2 regions of the Neobacillus sp. NPDC093127 genome follow, and region 2 is predicted to be linked to the other one. Evidence: riboswitches for the same ligand, from Rfam matches in the RefSeq annotation. Region 2 holds a riboswitch; the other holds the start of a gene.
What was found. A riboswitch is a leader RNA that binds a small molecule or an ion and turns the genes downstream of it on or off. The one in region 2 is predicted to bind S-adenosylmethionine.
Positions count from the first base shown of each region.

Region 1: another riboswitch for S-adenosylmethionine. It lies ahead of ACIQCO_RS17145 (homoserine dehydrogenase); the one in region 2 lies ahead of ACIQCO_RS16455 (sugar ABC transporter substrate-binding protein).

Region 1 covers NZ_JBIVOP010000012.1:149,350-157,292, forward strand. The annotation lists gene ACIQCO_RS17120 (argininosuccinate synthase) at 1-944, shown strand, start outside; gene argH (argininosuccinate lyase) at 1,161-2,537, shown strand; gene ACIQCO_RS17130 (ROK family protein) at 2,634-3,524, opposite strand; gene ACIQCO_RS17135 (ATP-binding protein) at 3,623-3,832, opposite strand; gene ACIQCO_RS17140 (galactosyltransferase-related protein) at 4,140-5,261, shown strand; SAM riboswitch class I at 5,528-5,637, shown strand; gene ACIQCO_RS17145 (homoserine dehydrogenase) at 5,713-6,945, shown strand; gene ACIQCO_RS17150 (glycosyltransferase family 2 protein) at 7,050-7,943, shown strand, end outside.
Region 2 covers NZ_JBIVOP010000012.1:6,854-14,796, reverse strand. The annotation lists gene ACIQCO_RS16475 (MFS transporter) at 1-515, opposite strand, end outside; gene ACIQCO_RS16470 (PadR family transcriptional regulator) at 520-1,044, opposite strand; gene ACIQCO_RS16465 (ABC transporter permease) at 1,183-2,187, opposite strand; gene ACIQCO_RS16460 (sugar ABC transporter ATP-binding protein) at 2,189-3,673, opposite strand; gene ACIQCO_RS16455 (sugar ABC transporter substrate-binding protein) at 3,758-4,873, opposite strand; SAM riboswitch class I at 5,003-5,111, opposite strand; gene ACIQCO_RS16450 (MFS transporter) at 5,373-6,548, shown strand; gene ACIQCO_RS16445 (hypothetical protein) at 6,762-7,943, opposite strand, start outside.

The DNA.
Region 1 (7,943 bases), 140 kb from region 2:
CCTCTGCGCTTTCAAGACCTCTCATTTCAAAATTATTGGTTGAAGTTGCGGAAAAAGAGGGTGCTACAGCTGTTGCACATGGTTGTACCGGAAAAGGGAATGATCAAGTCCGTTTTGAAGTTTCGATTCAGGCATTAAACCCAAGCTTGAAAGTGGTGGCTCCGGTTCGTGAATGGGGCATGACACGTGATGAGGAGATTGCATACGCGACCGAAAATGAGATTCCGATTCCCGTTGATTTAGATAATCCATTTTCGATAGACGCTAACATTTGGGGACGCGCTTGTGAGGCAGGTGTTCTTGAAAATCCATGGGCCGAGGCACCTGAGGCAGCGTATGATTGGACGAATCCAATTGAATTAACACCAGATGCAGCGGAATATGTGGAAATTGAATTTGAACAAGGCGTCCCTGTTGCCCTTAATGGCGAACAGCTTCCTCTTGTTCAGCTAATTGAAAACTTAAATGCGCTAGGCGGCAAGCACGGTGTGGGCCGTATTGATCATATCGAAAATAGATTAGTAGGCATTAAATCACGTGAAGTGTATGAAAATCCAGCTGCGTTAATTTTAATTAATGCTCATAAAGAATTAGAATTTCTAACCTTGACTCGTGAGGTCACGCAATTTAAAACACAGGTTGAACAGCAGATGGCAAAAATTATTTACGAAGGACTTTGGTATTCACCGCTAAAAACTGCACTTGATGCCTTTATAGATGATACACAAAAGGTGGTGTCAGGCACCATCCGCGTTAAGCTTCATAAAGGGAACCATACTGTGGTTGGACGTAAATCCGCTCACAGTCTTTACAATGAGGAACTAGCAACCTACTCAAAGGGAGATGCGTTTGATCATAATGCGGCAGTTGGTTTTATTAAACTTTGGGGTCTGCCGACGAAAGTATATTCAGAGGTTAATAAAAAGGAATCAGTTTTAAAATAAATTAGAGAGTGCCCCTGAAGCTAAATTTCGGGGGCAAACTTCTTAAGAAGTCTACTATGCCTAAGGTAATTTTGCGATTCGCTGATAAAAATGAAAATTCGCCGATATAATGGTCAGATTCGCTGATAAAATGCAAAATCCGCCGATAAACACCAAAAAATCGCTGATAAACTATTTTTGGGGGCAAAAACACCTTGTTCGAAGGGAGAAAAACACATGTCTAAGCTATGGGGCGGACGTTTTACAAAGGAAACAAACAAATTAGTGGAAGATTTCACAGCTTCCATCACTTTTGATCAAAAACTAGCCAAAGAGGATATTGCCGGCAGCCTTGCCCATGTCCAAATGCTGGGGGAATGCGGCATCATCCCGATCGACGATGCTGAAAAAATTAAGGATGGCCTGGTCGCTATTAAAAAAATGGTAGATGATCATGAGGTCGAGTTTCTAGTAGAAGATGAAGATATTCATATGAATATTGAAAAACTATTGATTGAAAAAATTGGCTTTGTCGGCGGTAAGCTCCATACAGGACGGAGCCGAAATGACCAAGTAGCAACGGATATGCATCTTTATTTGAGAACGAAAACGACGGAACTAGTTAAATTGCTTGAAGATGTCCAGCAGGCATTAATCGGGCAGGCCAAAGCAAATATCCAAACGTTAATTCCGGGGTACACACACTTGCAGCGTGCACAGCCTGTTTCCTTTGCCCATCATTTAATGGCTTATTTTTGGATGTTTGAACGTGATAAAGAGAGACTGCTAGATTCTCTAAAACGGATTAACTGGCTTCCTCTCGGTTCTGGCGCCTTGGCAGGGACAACATTTCCAATCAACCGTGAACGTGTTGCCGAGCTGCTAGGGTTCGAAACGGTGTATCCAAACAGTATGGATGCCGTCAGCGACCGCGATTTTATACTCGAATTTTTATCGATTGGTTCTATCATTATGACGCATATTTCCAGACTTTCTGAAGAATTGGTTATTTGGTCTAGTCAGGAATTTCAATTTATAGAGTTGGACGATTCCTTCTGCACAGGCTCAAGTATTATGCCGCAAAAAAAGAACCCCGATGTACCGGAATTGCTTAGAGGAAAAACAGGCCGCACCTACGGTAATTTGATTGGCTTGTTAACCGTATTAAAAGGCTTGCCTCTCGCTTACAACAAGGATTTACAGGAAGACAAAGAGGGCATGTTTGATACGGTTGAAACGCTTGAAGGCTCTTTAAAACTATTGGCACCGATGATCGAAACGATGACCGTAAATAAAGATGTAATGCGAAAGGCAATCAACAATGACTTTTCCAATGCGACAGATATTGCCGATTACTTAGTCCGAAAAGGGCTGCCATTCCGTAAAGCCCATGAAGTGATTGGAAAAATAGTTTTGTATGCGATTCAATCTAACAAATTTTTGCTGGATTTAACGTTCGAAGAATATCAGGAGTTTAGTCCCTTATTTGAAGACGATATTTACACAGTTTTGGCTCCTGAGCATGTAGTTGCGGTTCGTAACAGCTTTGGCGGAACAGCCCCGGAACAGGTATCTAAGCAAATTGCGCTGGCAGAAGGGAAACTACAAGAATAAGTGTTGTGAAATGCCCGCTAATTGGCGGGCATTACTTCTTTTAACATTTTTATATTTAAGGATGTTTTAAAACTAGATAAACGTTACTAGGTAATTTTATCCACCTTGCTTTTGGATAAAATGGTACATTGCTCCAATCATTCCTGCATCATTTTGATACTTACAACTTTCGACAGGGACTTTAATATCTTTCCACCCAGGAATCTGGTCAAGTTTATTGTTAATATTACCCAACAAACCTTGTTGGGCAATTACTCCGCCACCAATTAAAATTTTTTGAGGGTTTAACGTTGCTGCCAAGTTATAAATTCCATAACTAATGTTTCGAATCCAGTCATCAAGAAGTTCTTTTACCGAACTATTATGGCTGGATTCTAAAAAAACTGTTTCTCCTTTAATGTTTTCATATTCACTAATACTCTTTAGTTTTTTATAGGACTTAATTAAGGCATAAGTAGAAGCATTGGAGTGCAGTATATCCCTGCCATCGTTTCTGGCTTGAGTAATCATAAAACCAAATTCACCACCTCTAAAACTGTGACCATGCAAAAGTTTCCCGTTAATAAATATACCCCCTCCTATTCCAGTACCAATTGTCATACAAATAAAATCGGTACATCTTTTTGCGTTACCACTTATTTTTTCTGCTAAAGCAGCACAATTTCCGTCATTTTCAATTTCAATCGGCAGCCAAATTCTTTTTTTTAATAATTTTTTAAGATTCTGGTTATCTAGTGCTTTTACCGCGCCGCCTCTTTCTGAGTAGCCTGTATGAGGGTTAATAAAGCCAGGTAAACTAATAGCTACACCGCTAACATTATGATTGTTTGTATACATGTAAATGATATCTTCCATTTCTTTTAAAAATAAGTCTAGATTTCTACCCTGGGTATCGAAGCTGCCTTTTGAAAGAATAGATCCATTCGCTAGTAATAGTCCGTGCTTTACTTTTGTCCCGCCTATATCAAAGCAAATATACTTTCTCACTTTCCTTCCTCCTAATCTGCGAATTGTTGTTAGCTTGAAGGAATTTTTTGCTATATGAGCTTAAAAATGGTTCCTTCATCTGAAACTGGCTTCTGGAATTATTTGTATATTTGTTTTAAAACATTTTCAGATAGTCGCCTCAGCGCTCTGTTACGTTGTTTACAAGTTTCATAATCAGTATCTACATGGAATATTTCCAAAGTAAGTCCAAATTCCTTCGCAACACGTACCCAACCTTGCTTCTGAAGAGTTTTACTGTATGTTGATTTTCCACTTAATGGCATCCCGCACATAATGCCCAATTTCACTTTCCATCTCTCCCTAATCAGATACGCATCAGCTATCTACATGGCAGCGACAATTAAATTTCACATAATCAGCATGTCCTTCTACCTTATAAAATGCAATTGCGCTTGAATTTGAAAGGGACAATAAACTATGTTGCAATTCCAAATGATTTAAATAAATTCCTCATAAAGCAAATGCCAGCGGTCAGCGAGAAACTAATCATTCAGCGAAAGCATTATACATGCCGTTTCCATCACAGATCCATTCACATACAGTAAGAAATAACTAGAATATATAAAAATTTTTATAATAAAGGAGAGAGTTGCAGTGTTAGAAAACGTTTCAATAATTGTACCTTTCCAAACTGACAATGGTCCAAGAGCGAAGGCTTTTGAATGGATTAAAAGATATTATGCTCGTATGATGCCCGAAGCTGAATTATGTTTGGGACTAATCAATGGCGAGGACATTAATAAATCTAAGGCTGTAAACTTGGCAGCTAAAAAAGCAACAAAAGATATTTTTGTAATAGCTGATGCGGATGTTGTTTATAACTCCAATATTATTGTGGAAGCGATAAAATTACTTGATAAAGCAGCATGGGTAGTCCCTTTTACTGAAGTATATAATATTGAATGGCAAGGTACTGAAAGATTACTTAAAACAAAACCAAAGTGGCCAATTGATGTAAAGTATGAAGAATGTAGTAAATCAAATTGGGTTTATGAAGGATTTGCAGGAAAACTCTTTGTCATTCCTCGAGTAAACTTTGAAGCAGTTGGTGGTTTTGATGAACGGTTTATTGGTTGGGGGGGTGAAGATGATGCGTTTTCACATGCTGTCCGTACGCTTTGCGGAGAAATCGTAAATATTAAAGGGAAATTATTTCACTTATGGCACCCTAGTTCAAACTATCAAACAAATCCACATGGTAAAGCGAATGCTGAGCTTCTCGGTCGCTATATCCATGCAAGTGGAAACAAGAAAAAAATGACCAAACTCATTTATGAACGGAAAAATACTTTAGAAAACATTGAAACTAAAAATAGTGGTCATTTGAACAATCGTGATAATTTAGACGGTTATAAAAATGAATTAATTGAATCCCTGCATATTGAAAATAAACATAATACAAAAAAATATAAAAATAAGAAATATCCATGGTATGAAGATAATCCAAATAATTATACAATTTCCATTCCAATCAAAAGTATGTTTGGTAACCTAGAGCTTATTGTCCGGTCAGGTTCTTCTTTGACCCATTATTGGCAAGACTCTAATGGAAAGTGGCGTAAAAGTAAGACGTTTGCTAAAGGTGTAACGGGAAAACCTCTTTTTTTTGAAAATAATTCAGGGCAATATGTAGTAGTCTGTAAATTAAAAACTGGTGGAGTTGGATTTTGGCTAAGAGACAACAAAGCACCTGGCTACCCTTGGTCTGTACTATGACCAATAGCCAATTTTTTTTTGCTTGAAAATATAGGTATTCTCCCTTATCAATCACTCTTTATAAAACATATAATGACGATGAAGTACATTGTGTTTCATAAATCAAGAATCTGTCTTGCTAAAGAGATTAACTTACCTATAAATTTAGTTCGGTTTTTATCAAATTGCACCAAATTTTTTAGATGTGGATTCGCAATTTATTGACACTTCAAATTATTTCGACTAAAATGAATTCTAATAATAAAATGGTGACGCATAAATTTATACTCTTATCGAGAGCGGCGGAGGGACTAGGCCCGATGAAGCCCGGCAACCATCAAGGTAATCCTTGAAAAGGTGCTAATTCCAGCAGGTTATTTAACCTGGAAGATAAGAGGAGGAAACTAACCCTCTTCTTATGAAGAGGGTTTTTCTCATTTGATCATTAAGCCATTTGAAAGGGTGGATATACATGTCAGTAATTAAAGTAGCAATTCTTGGTTTTGGAACGGTTGGTGAAGGAGTATATAGGACGATACAATCCCATGCCGATGAGTTAGCAGCTGTCTTGGGAAAAAAGGTTGAAGTGGCTGCAGTCCTTATCAAAAACAAGCATAAAGAACGGGAGATTAGAGAAGGGGTCATGGTTACGAACAATTTTGCAGAAATCCTTGAGCTGCCCCAGCTTGATATTGTGGTCGAAGCCATTGTCGACAAAGAACCAACATTTACATTTTTGAAAAAGGCAATCGAGCGCGGCTGTCATATTATCACTGCCAATAAAGAAATGTTTGCCCACCACGGGAAAGAGTTGTTAAATCTTGCGGAGGAGAATCATGTTTCCTTGGGCTTTGAAGCAACGGTCGCAGGGGGAATTCCGGTCATTCAAACGCTAAGGCAGTTATTAAAAATAAATCGTGTCCAGCAAGTCCAAGGCATTCTTAACGGGACATCGAACTTTATTTTGACTGAAATGCGCGTGAAAAAGCAGTCTTTTGCTGAAAGTTTACTGGCGGCACAAGTGAATGGCTTTGCGGAGGCAGATCCAACTAATGATGTTGAAGGCTATGATGCTTTTTATAAAACGATGATCCTGAGCCGTATCGCTTTTGGGGAAGAACCAAATTGGCAGGATGTCGAGCGGGAGGGGATTACTTCAATAACAAGTGGATTAATTGAAGCCGTTGAAAAATTAGGTCTTCGATTCAAACATATTGCCAGCCTTACTAGGGCAGGAGGTCTAATAAAGGCGTCAGTTAAACCTGTTCTTGTTGGAAATGAACATCCATTCTACCATGTCGAGGGAGTAGAGAATGCTGTAAATGTTTTCTCGGATATTGTCGGAAGAATCACCCTCCAGGGGCCAGGCGCTGGAATGTATCCGACTGCCAGTGCAATAATTGAAGATTTGGTGTATGTCTGTCAAAGTCATCCTGCCAAAAGGACTGTAACTCCGGCTCCGGCAGCCATTTCTGTATCGGAAAATCCGCAGGAAAAAGAAACTTGGCTTGTACATGGATTTGCCAAAAAACAGCTAAATCCTTCGATTTTATGGATTGAACAAGCTTCTGAAGAGACGTATATCATCCAAGCGACTAAGAAAGATGTTGAACAGCTGGTTAGTCAACAAAAGGCACTATGCTATTATCCAATATTGGGAGAATATGAGTTGGAAACGAAAGATAAAGCATTAACAGCACTTTAATCCAAATTGGTCATTCTAAATCGCTTATGCGCCACTCCGCTCCTTTTCCCTATAAAATAGAGCATGAATTGCTCTTTTATAGGGAGGAGTTTAGTCAAATTAAAATGACATTCATATATTGTGAAAAAGCACGACTAATTGGACTGGTTATTTTAAAAAAGAAAATGAAGGAGTATGTCATGTCAGGAAATAGCTATAAATGGTCAAGAAGTATCCTAGGGAAGAGAACCGAAAAAGATTTGCAAAGTCCCCAAAAAACCCTAATTTCAAAAAATAACACCACCCAAGATATTGAAGTCAGTATCATCATTCCATCCCAAAATAGATATCCGCTAAATTTATTTACCCTCTACTCTCTCGAACTTCAAACCTTTAATCCCGATAAAATGGAAGTGATTCTTATTGATGATGCTTCAACAGACCAAACGAAAGAAAAACTATTAAACTATACACCGCCCTATCATTTTAAATATATTTTCAGCAATGAAAAGCTTGGAAGAGCGAAGGGGAGAAATTTAGGTATTCGTTCCGCAAGGGGGAGAATTCTTATCTTTCTTGATGCGGAAATGATAACAGAACCTGATTTTGTTGAAAATCATTATAACTATCACCAATCCAAAGATAACGTGATCGTGTCTGGAGCCATGTATACTAAAGCGCTATTTTCATGTATTTTCCCCGATTTCTCAAAGCGAAAATTAAACACAATCGCTGACTTAGCAAAAAATAATCAAGAAATATATCGTCGATTCCAAGCGTATAAAACTCCATTTAAAGAACCATATCCATTAATAGAAAAAAGCGATATTACAAGAAAGACTTTCAAGGATTTAGCGTTTAAAGGCTACCCATGGTTACAACAAATAACTAGAAATTTTGATGAAAAGTTAACCGGTTTTGCGTTTCCGTGGATGGTATTTATTACTGGTAATGTCTCTGTCTGTAAAGATTTCATCGTGCAGGCAGGGGTGTTTGATGGAGACTTTTACCACTATGGT
Region 2 (7,943 bases):
CAGATTGGAACATTCACATAAAATACCCAATGCCAGCTTAACTTTTCTGTTATGATTCCCCCCACCGTCGGCCCCATTGCTGTGGCTAAACCCTGTGTTGCCCCTAGTAATGTTAGTGGGAGTATTCTTTTTTCAATAGGCATGGCAGCAATACCAATCACCATACTACACGGAATTAAGATGGCGGCACCAATGCTTTGAATGAACCTTGCAGCAATTAAGAAGTCCCCGCTCGTCGCAAGTCCGCAAAGGGCAGACCCCAATCCGAAAATAAGCAGCCCGACAAGATAAAATTTATTTCTGCCAAACATCTCGGCAAACCTTGCCATCGGTATTGCTAAGACAGCAATCGTCATTGTGTATACATTTAACATCCATGAGCTCGTTTCCAATGTCGTATGCAGGCTGTTCTGAATTGCCGGAAGCGTAATGTTCATAATTGTTGAATCAAGCATACAAACAAATATCCCTAAGCACATAAGCAAAACAATCTTCATTCCGCCAGTTTCCTTCATCCTATTACTCCCCTTGTTGTTCATTCAATTTTTTTAGTTCTTCGGCAACCATTCCTAAAATCATCTCAGCTTGGCGAATCCCAAATTCTAATGTAAATCTTTTGTGCTGTTCCATTTCAGGGTACATCTCGGCAATTCTGTTTAAGTTATCAAACATTGCCTGGCTCTTTTTACGTTCCTCCTCTAACCACCGCTGGATTTTTTCTTTGGTGGTAAACCGGCCGAAAAAGATACGGATGAGGATATCCGATCTTGTAATCGTTGGATTGATTGGACTGTTTAGGTATTGTTGAAATTGCTCTTTTCCACTTTCGGTAATAACGAATAAATTCTTGTTCGGCTTACCATCCTGCTGAATCACCTGTTTTTCCACTAATCCTTCCTTTTCCATTTTTCTTAATGCCGGATAAATCGCCCCAAATGACGCGTCGAAAAAGTAGGACACGGAATTCTCCATCATTTGTTTGATATCATAGCCACTCATCGGCTCCTCATAAATAAAGCCAAGAATTACGTCTTGAATATTCATATTGGTTTCACCTCATATTATTTATGTTTATATTATCTTTGTTTATATTATCATTGTTAATATAATGAATGTCAATATATTAATTAGATATTTTTTCAACTTGACACAAAAATAAACCTATCCACAATGTGAATAGGTTTATTTTTGCTTATAATAGGTAATCGCCAGTGCAAAGGCCAATACTGCCCCTTTAACAATGTCCATCGCATAATACGGAACAGACATCATTACGAGGCCGTTTTGCAATATTCCAATTAACACTGCCCCAACAAATGTGCCAATGGCATTGGCCTTCCCGGCTCCAAGAACCGAAAAGCCGATAAAGGCGGCGGCTACTGAATCCATTAAGTAGGGTGCCCCGGAATTTATTTCTGAAGTCATGACACGTGATGCAAGCACAATCCCGCCTATTGCTGCGAACAAAGCAGAAAGCAAATAAGCGAAGACCTTATATTTATTCACAGGGATCCCCGAAAGTCTTGCCGCTTCTTTATTTCCACCGATTACATACATATAGCGGCCATGCTTTGTATAGGTCAAAAAGATGTGTACAAGTATGACGGTCACAGCCATGATGATAATAATCCATGGCACCTCACCGATTTTTGCAAAAAATGGACTAATCAAACCTGTTGCCATTGAGCCATCCGGCATCACCATATTTTGCGAAACCGTTGCTCCCTTTGTATAGGTTAGTGCTGTCCCCTGGATAATAAACATCGTTGCCAACGTCATTAGCATATCAGGGATTCTTAACTTCACAATCATGAACGAGTTTAATGCCCCAACAACCAATGACGCCGCAATCGCAGAAATAATCGCCACCAGTGTATTTTGTGAAAACCAAACAAACATCGAAATGACAACCGCGTTAGAAAGTGATGCCACCGAACCGACCGACAGATCGAAACCATTTACAGACAACGAAATCGTAATACCAATCGCAATAATCGTCACAATCGATATCGAGCGTAAAATATTGATAACATTGCTGCCTTGAATAAATGTAGGATTGGCTGCTGAAAAAATAATGATAAGTACAAGAATCGTAATAATGGTCCCGTATTTATATAAAAACTGAAATAACTCAAAAGCCTTTTTCGCTGGGGCCCCCTGTTTTTTCGCTGATATTTTTGCTTCCATTTTACCTGCCCCCTGTTGAATACAATAAAAGTTCCTCTTCGCTGGTTGCTTTTGTTTCTAGTTCCTTTACCGACCTACCATCATATAAAACATAGACCCGGTCTGTAATTCCGATAATCTCCGAAAGCTCGGATGAAGCATAGATAATCGCTTTGCCCCGGCTGGCCAATTCGGCAATTAATTCGAAGATATCCTTCTTTGCCCCCACATCGACACCTTTAGTTGGTTCATCAAAAATGTAAACATCCGCATCAGCCACGAGCCATTTTCCAATTGCAACCTTTTGCTGATTTCCACCAGACAGATTTTGTACCTTCGTTTCCTCAGATGGTGTTTTAATTCCAAGACGGCTGATCAATTGCTTTGCTGTCTCCTTTTCTCTTTTTCTATCTAAAAAGCTAAATACCTTTGAAAAGCTCCCTAGGTTCGCAGCTGTCAAATTAGCTTCAACCGATTCAAGAACAAGAATTCCTTCCTTTCTCCGTTCTTCGGGTACTAAAGCAAACCCCTTCTTTACCGCCTCATAAGGACTCTTTATTTTTACTTCGACCCCGTGAAGATGGACTTCCCCGCCAGTTGTTTTCTCAGAACCAAATAACGCTTTACATAATTCCGTCTTCCCAGCGCCTACAAGCCCCGCGATTCCAACGATTTCTCCCGATTTAACGTGAAAATGCAGGTCTTTTATTTTTCCTCTATCAGAAAGTCCCTTCACTTCTAGGACGGTGGTTCCAATGGCCGAATTCCTTTCGGGAAACTGCTCCTCCAGCTTTTGACCAAGCATATGCTCAACCACTTTATTGGAGGTTGTGGCGGCAACCTGCTCTTTTACAACAAACTCACCATTTCGCATTACCGTCACTTCATCACAGATTTCAAATATTTCCGGCAGGCGGTGTGAGATAAAGATAATCCCGACATCTTGTTTTACTAGTTCACGAGTAATCCTGAAAAGCTCGCTCGTTTCGGTATGGCTCAATGGTGCAGTCGGTTCATCCAAAATGAGAAACTTGCACTGATTGGAAACAGATCTTGCGATTAAAATCATTTGTTTTTCAGCAAGTGACAACTCGCTCACCAGCGTCTTCGTTGAAAGTCTAATATTCATACTGGACAATATTTGCGCCGCTTTTTGATGAATTTCCTTCCATCTCATCCATTGTCGTTTTCCCATGTTATGAACGGTGTCCAGCAGCATGATATTTTCAGCCACGGTTAAATAAGGAATAAGGGCCGTATCTACCTCCTGATAAACAATTTGAATACCAGCATTCTGGGCATTTTTCGGGGAACGAATTTTCAGGTCTTGCCCATTCATCGTTATCTCGCCGGTATAGTGGTCATAGGCTCCGGAAAGAACCTTCATTAACGTTGATTTTCCCGCACCATTTGCCCCTATTAAGGCATGAATTTTCCCCGTTTCCATCGAAAAATTGACCTGGTTTAACGCCTTCACGCCTGGAAATTCAATTGAGATATTTTTCATTGCCAAAGTTGAACTCGTCAAAATGCCACCCCCTATCAAAACGACACTCCCTTAATCGATAGAAAAAGAGAGTGCCAGCCTAAATTACTTTTTATAATGCTTCTTCAACGTTTTCATCCAATCTTCTTCAAAGGCCGTGGACTGGCCCCAGCTCGGGATGATTTTTGAAAGATTAACCATGTTCACTGGATCCTTAGAGTCCTGAAGATTTTTTTGGGAAACAAGTGATGCTTCTAAGTCATAGGTTTTAGGTGTTTCTTCGCCAGCCAGTTTTTTCGCAAGTAATCTCATGTCGACAGCGCCGATTAATTTAGGATCGACAGCGGCTGTATACTTCCAGGCACTGCCTTTTCTTTGGATATCCTGCAAGTCCGCATTGGAAACATCAATTCCATAGATTTTCACTTCTTCACGACCTGCTTCTTTAAGCGCACGTGCAGCGCCAATCGCAAAGGCATCCCACGTAGCAAAGATTGCGTCAAGTTTGCCCTTAGGGTATTTGTTCAACATCGCTGCAACAGCATTTTGCGTTTGCACACTTGTATCCGCTGCCGCTACGCCAAATCGTTCCACTTCTTTAAGCCCGGGGTTTTTCGCAAGCACGTCCTGATAAACTTTGTTCCGACGGACCATTGGCGGGAAGCCATCTACCCAAAGATAAGCAATATTAGCTTTACCCTTCGTATCCTTTATGAGCTGGTCTAGAGCTAAGGTTGCTAATGCTTCATCATCCTGAGAGGTAAGCGTCACGCCTTCAACATTCGCCAAGTTCGGATTCGAGTCAAATGCAACTACACTTTTTCCTTTTTCTACGATTTTCTTTACATCGTTTACAGTGGCATCGTCGTCACCGTGTGAAATGATAAATCCATCATAATTCTGATCTAATGCCTGATTGATGGCATCGTGGAATTTCGCTGTGTCCCCATTTGCTGTAAACACGTCTACCTTTATCCCCAATGATTCTCCTTCTTCTTTTGCCCCGGCTAAGAATTGGGCTGTATGGTCGTCACCGCCAATTTTACGGATGACCTTGATTTTCAACTGATCACCTTTGGAAAATGCCTCCGGTACCCCTTCAAGGGAAACCTTTTTATTGCTGCTTGTTTGTTTTGTTTCTCCACCTGAAGCACAGCCTGTGAGTAATAGAGTTGCTGCCAATGCTGATACGAGCGTAGTTTTTAATAAATTCCTTTTCATCTTTGAAACTCCCCCTTTTTACTTCTTACCAATTAACACATTATTCCTATTGGAAAGGTTAGCTTTTATGTAAAATAAAAAACCTCTCCAGAAAAGAGAGGTTTCATCACAAATAGACGGATTACTCCTCTCTTATCTCTCAAAACAATTACTTGTTTTGCAGGATTTAGCACCAATTCCTTGTCGGAACGGTTGCTGGGCGTCATCGGGCCAGTCCCTCTGCCACTCTTGATAAGAGAACGTATTATTCATTTAAAGTATTAAACTTAATTTAAACTCCTATTAACAAGTTGTCAATAGTGTTTTGAATATTTTTAATAAAGTGATATCCAAAACCCCTACATTTAGGGAAAAATAACACAAGTTTCAATTTAAGTGCTATCGCTTTATAAACAATTGAAATTTCGGTATGATAATATTTAGTAAATCGAAATAAATTTTAGAAAGAAGTGTTAATTACTTGAACCAGCAGGAAAGTGCAAAACGTAATTTACTGATCATGTGGTTTGCCAACTTCTTTGTAGCCGGAAGTATGACGATGGTTATGCCGTTTATTTCGTTGTACATTGAGTCATTTGGTGATTTTTCCGAAACATATGTCCAACATTGGTCAGGGTTAACATTTGCAATTACATTTGTATCCGCCTTCCTTTTCTCACCTATTTGGGGAAGAATTGGCGACCGCTTTGGGAGGAAAAAAATTCTAATCTTTTCCGGATTAGGAATGGCCTTATCGATTTTTCTTATAGGCTATGTCCATTCCGTTTGGCAGCTATTTATGCTCCGGTTTTTCATGGGATTCTTTTCGGGATTTATCCCGATGTCACAAGCTTTTATTTCAACGCAAACACCGAAACAGGTTGCCGGAAGGGTCCTTGGGACATTGCAAACCGGGAGCATCACTGGTTCGTTGTTAGGGCCGATGTTAGGCGGAATATTGGCAGATTCCCTTGGCTATTCCACCACCTTTAAGTGGACCTCCATTTCCATATTCATCTCGGCCCTCCTTGTCATTGCCACAAAAGAATTTCTACTTGAAGCCAAAAAGGGCACAAAATCCCATTATTCAAGCAAGGAAGTATTGAAGCATATTACGCGCAATCCCGTATTATTAACCGTGCTGCTAATCTCTGCTCTTGTCCAGATTGCACACTTTAGCATCCAACCGATTTTGTCCTTATTTGTTAGTAATCTGCACGGCCCAGCAAATATTGCCTTTTATTCAGGGATTGCGTTTTCCGCCGCAGGTCTAGGGAATTTAATGATGTCGAGGAATTGGGGGAAAATTGCTGATAAGTATGGCTATATCAAAATACTGATCATTCTTCTTTTCTTGGCGGGAATTGTCTACCTGCCGGGAGCAGCCGTTACAAGTTTTTGGCAGCTTGTCATCATCCGCTTCGCTCTCGGTGTCACGATTGGCGGCATTATTCCTGTGCGGATTGCTTATATCCGCCAAGAAGCACCGATTGCGATGCAAGGGGAGGTACTTGGCTACAATACTAGTTTAAGGTTCCTTGGGAATATCATCGGGCCGTTATTAGGTGGATTCGTATCCGGCTCCTTTGGATTTTCCGCGGTATTTATCAGTACAAGTGCCTTATTGGTTATCAGCGGTTTTATTTTACTTGTCTCCATGCAGCGAAATCCAAAACTTGTAAAGCATACAGCATAACAGCATCGGATCATTCTTATCCTGTCCGAATAAGCTTCTGATTCAGACATATGCGAATCAGCCGTTTTTGGAGGTTATTGAAAAAAAGAGCAGGGCAGCTAAATGCAGAGGCGGCCCTGTTCTCTTTTATCGACAAATTACCGGGGAAATAACGCCAATATCAGTGTTATGTCGACAAAATTACGAATATTCAAATAATATATCCGTTGTCTATTAAAAATTCCAAATCGTTTTATTGGCCTGTTTCCAAGCAAAAATGGTGATCACTAGGAGCAGGATGAAATAAATTACCACTCCGAATGGGATAAAAGTAACGGCAAAATGGATACCAATAAAAACAGCAATCAACAGTAACGCCAGCATAATTTTTGCTCCCCCGCTCTGCTGGGCATCCTCAAACGATTCCGAAAAAGGCAGCGTCCCTTTAAGATAGTTCGAGCAAATTACCGTGTATAATACGGCGGTCACGAACACAACTAAAAGGTCTGGGATGACTTTTATTCCGAAGATACCGATAAAAATGACGGATAGGATCAAATAGACTGGAAGAAAAAGATTGACAATAAACACCTTCAATGCCGCACTGTATAAGGGTGCTAAGCTCTTTATCGGAGCAGTTTTGTAAATCCAAGCCCCCTTATATTTCCCTGAGTATTTCAGCATCGTCACCGCATTGGGGATCATCAAGCAAGACATATAAATTCCTAAATACCATTTGCTCGATACGAGGTGAGCATAGGAATTCATTTGAATTTCGTTAAACAAAAAAATAAATGGGAAAACGAGCGATAGCCCTAAAGAGGGATAAACCTTTAAGCGAAATTCCCGTTCGTTCCGCATCATATTATCGGAGAATCGAAACAATACCTTTTCCTCGTTACTTCGGCAAATAACACCGGCCAGCCACTGTTTCCACCTGCGTTCCTTCCGTTTACTTTCCCCGCTATTATTTGTTAACTTTTGCAGGTTCCTTTCAAATGAAGGCATCATTCGGTTATAAACGACAATCGCTAGAACTGGCACAACGAAAGCCATTAGTGAAAAGATAACTAGATATCCGTTCGAATGGCTCCCTAAGAACAGCTCGAAAGGTGCCCCAAACCAAATGGGTGGAATAAAGAATTGCCACCAGCTTGGAGAAAAGGTAATTTTCATATCAATAAAACTAAAGGCCCTCCCCAAAATCTGATATCCGACAGCAATCGAGACCGATAAACCAATTTGGACATAGTTGATGATATCTTTTAATTTTTCACCGTCAAAGTAACGCAGGATGAAATAGTAAATAATCGCTGTTAATACGACAATAAATAAATTGACCAAAATCAGCCCAATCAGTGAGAGGAGCAAAAACAGGATTCCATACTTAAATGTCCCGGCCACAATCGGAGCTCC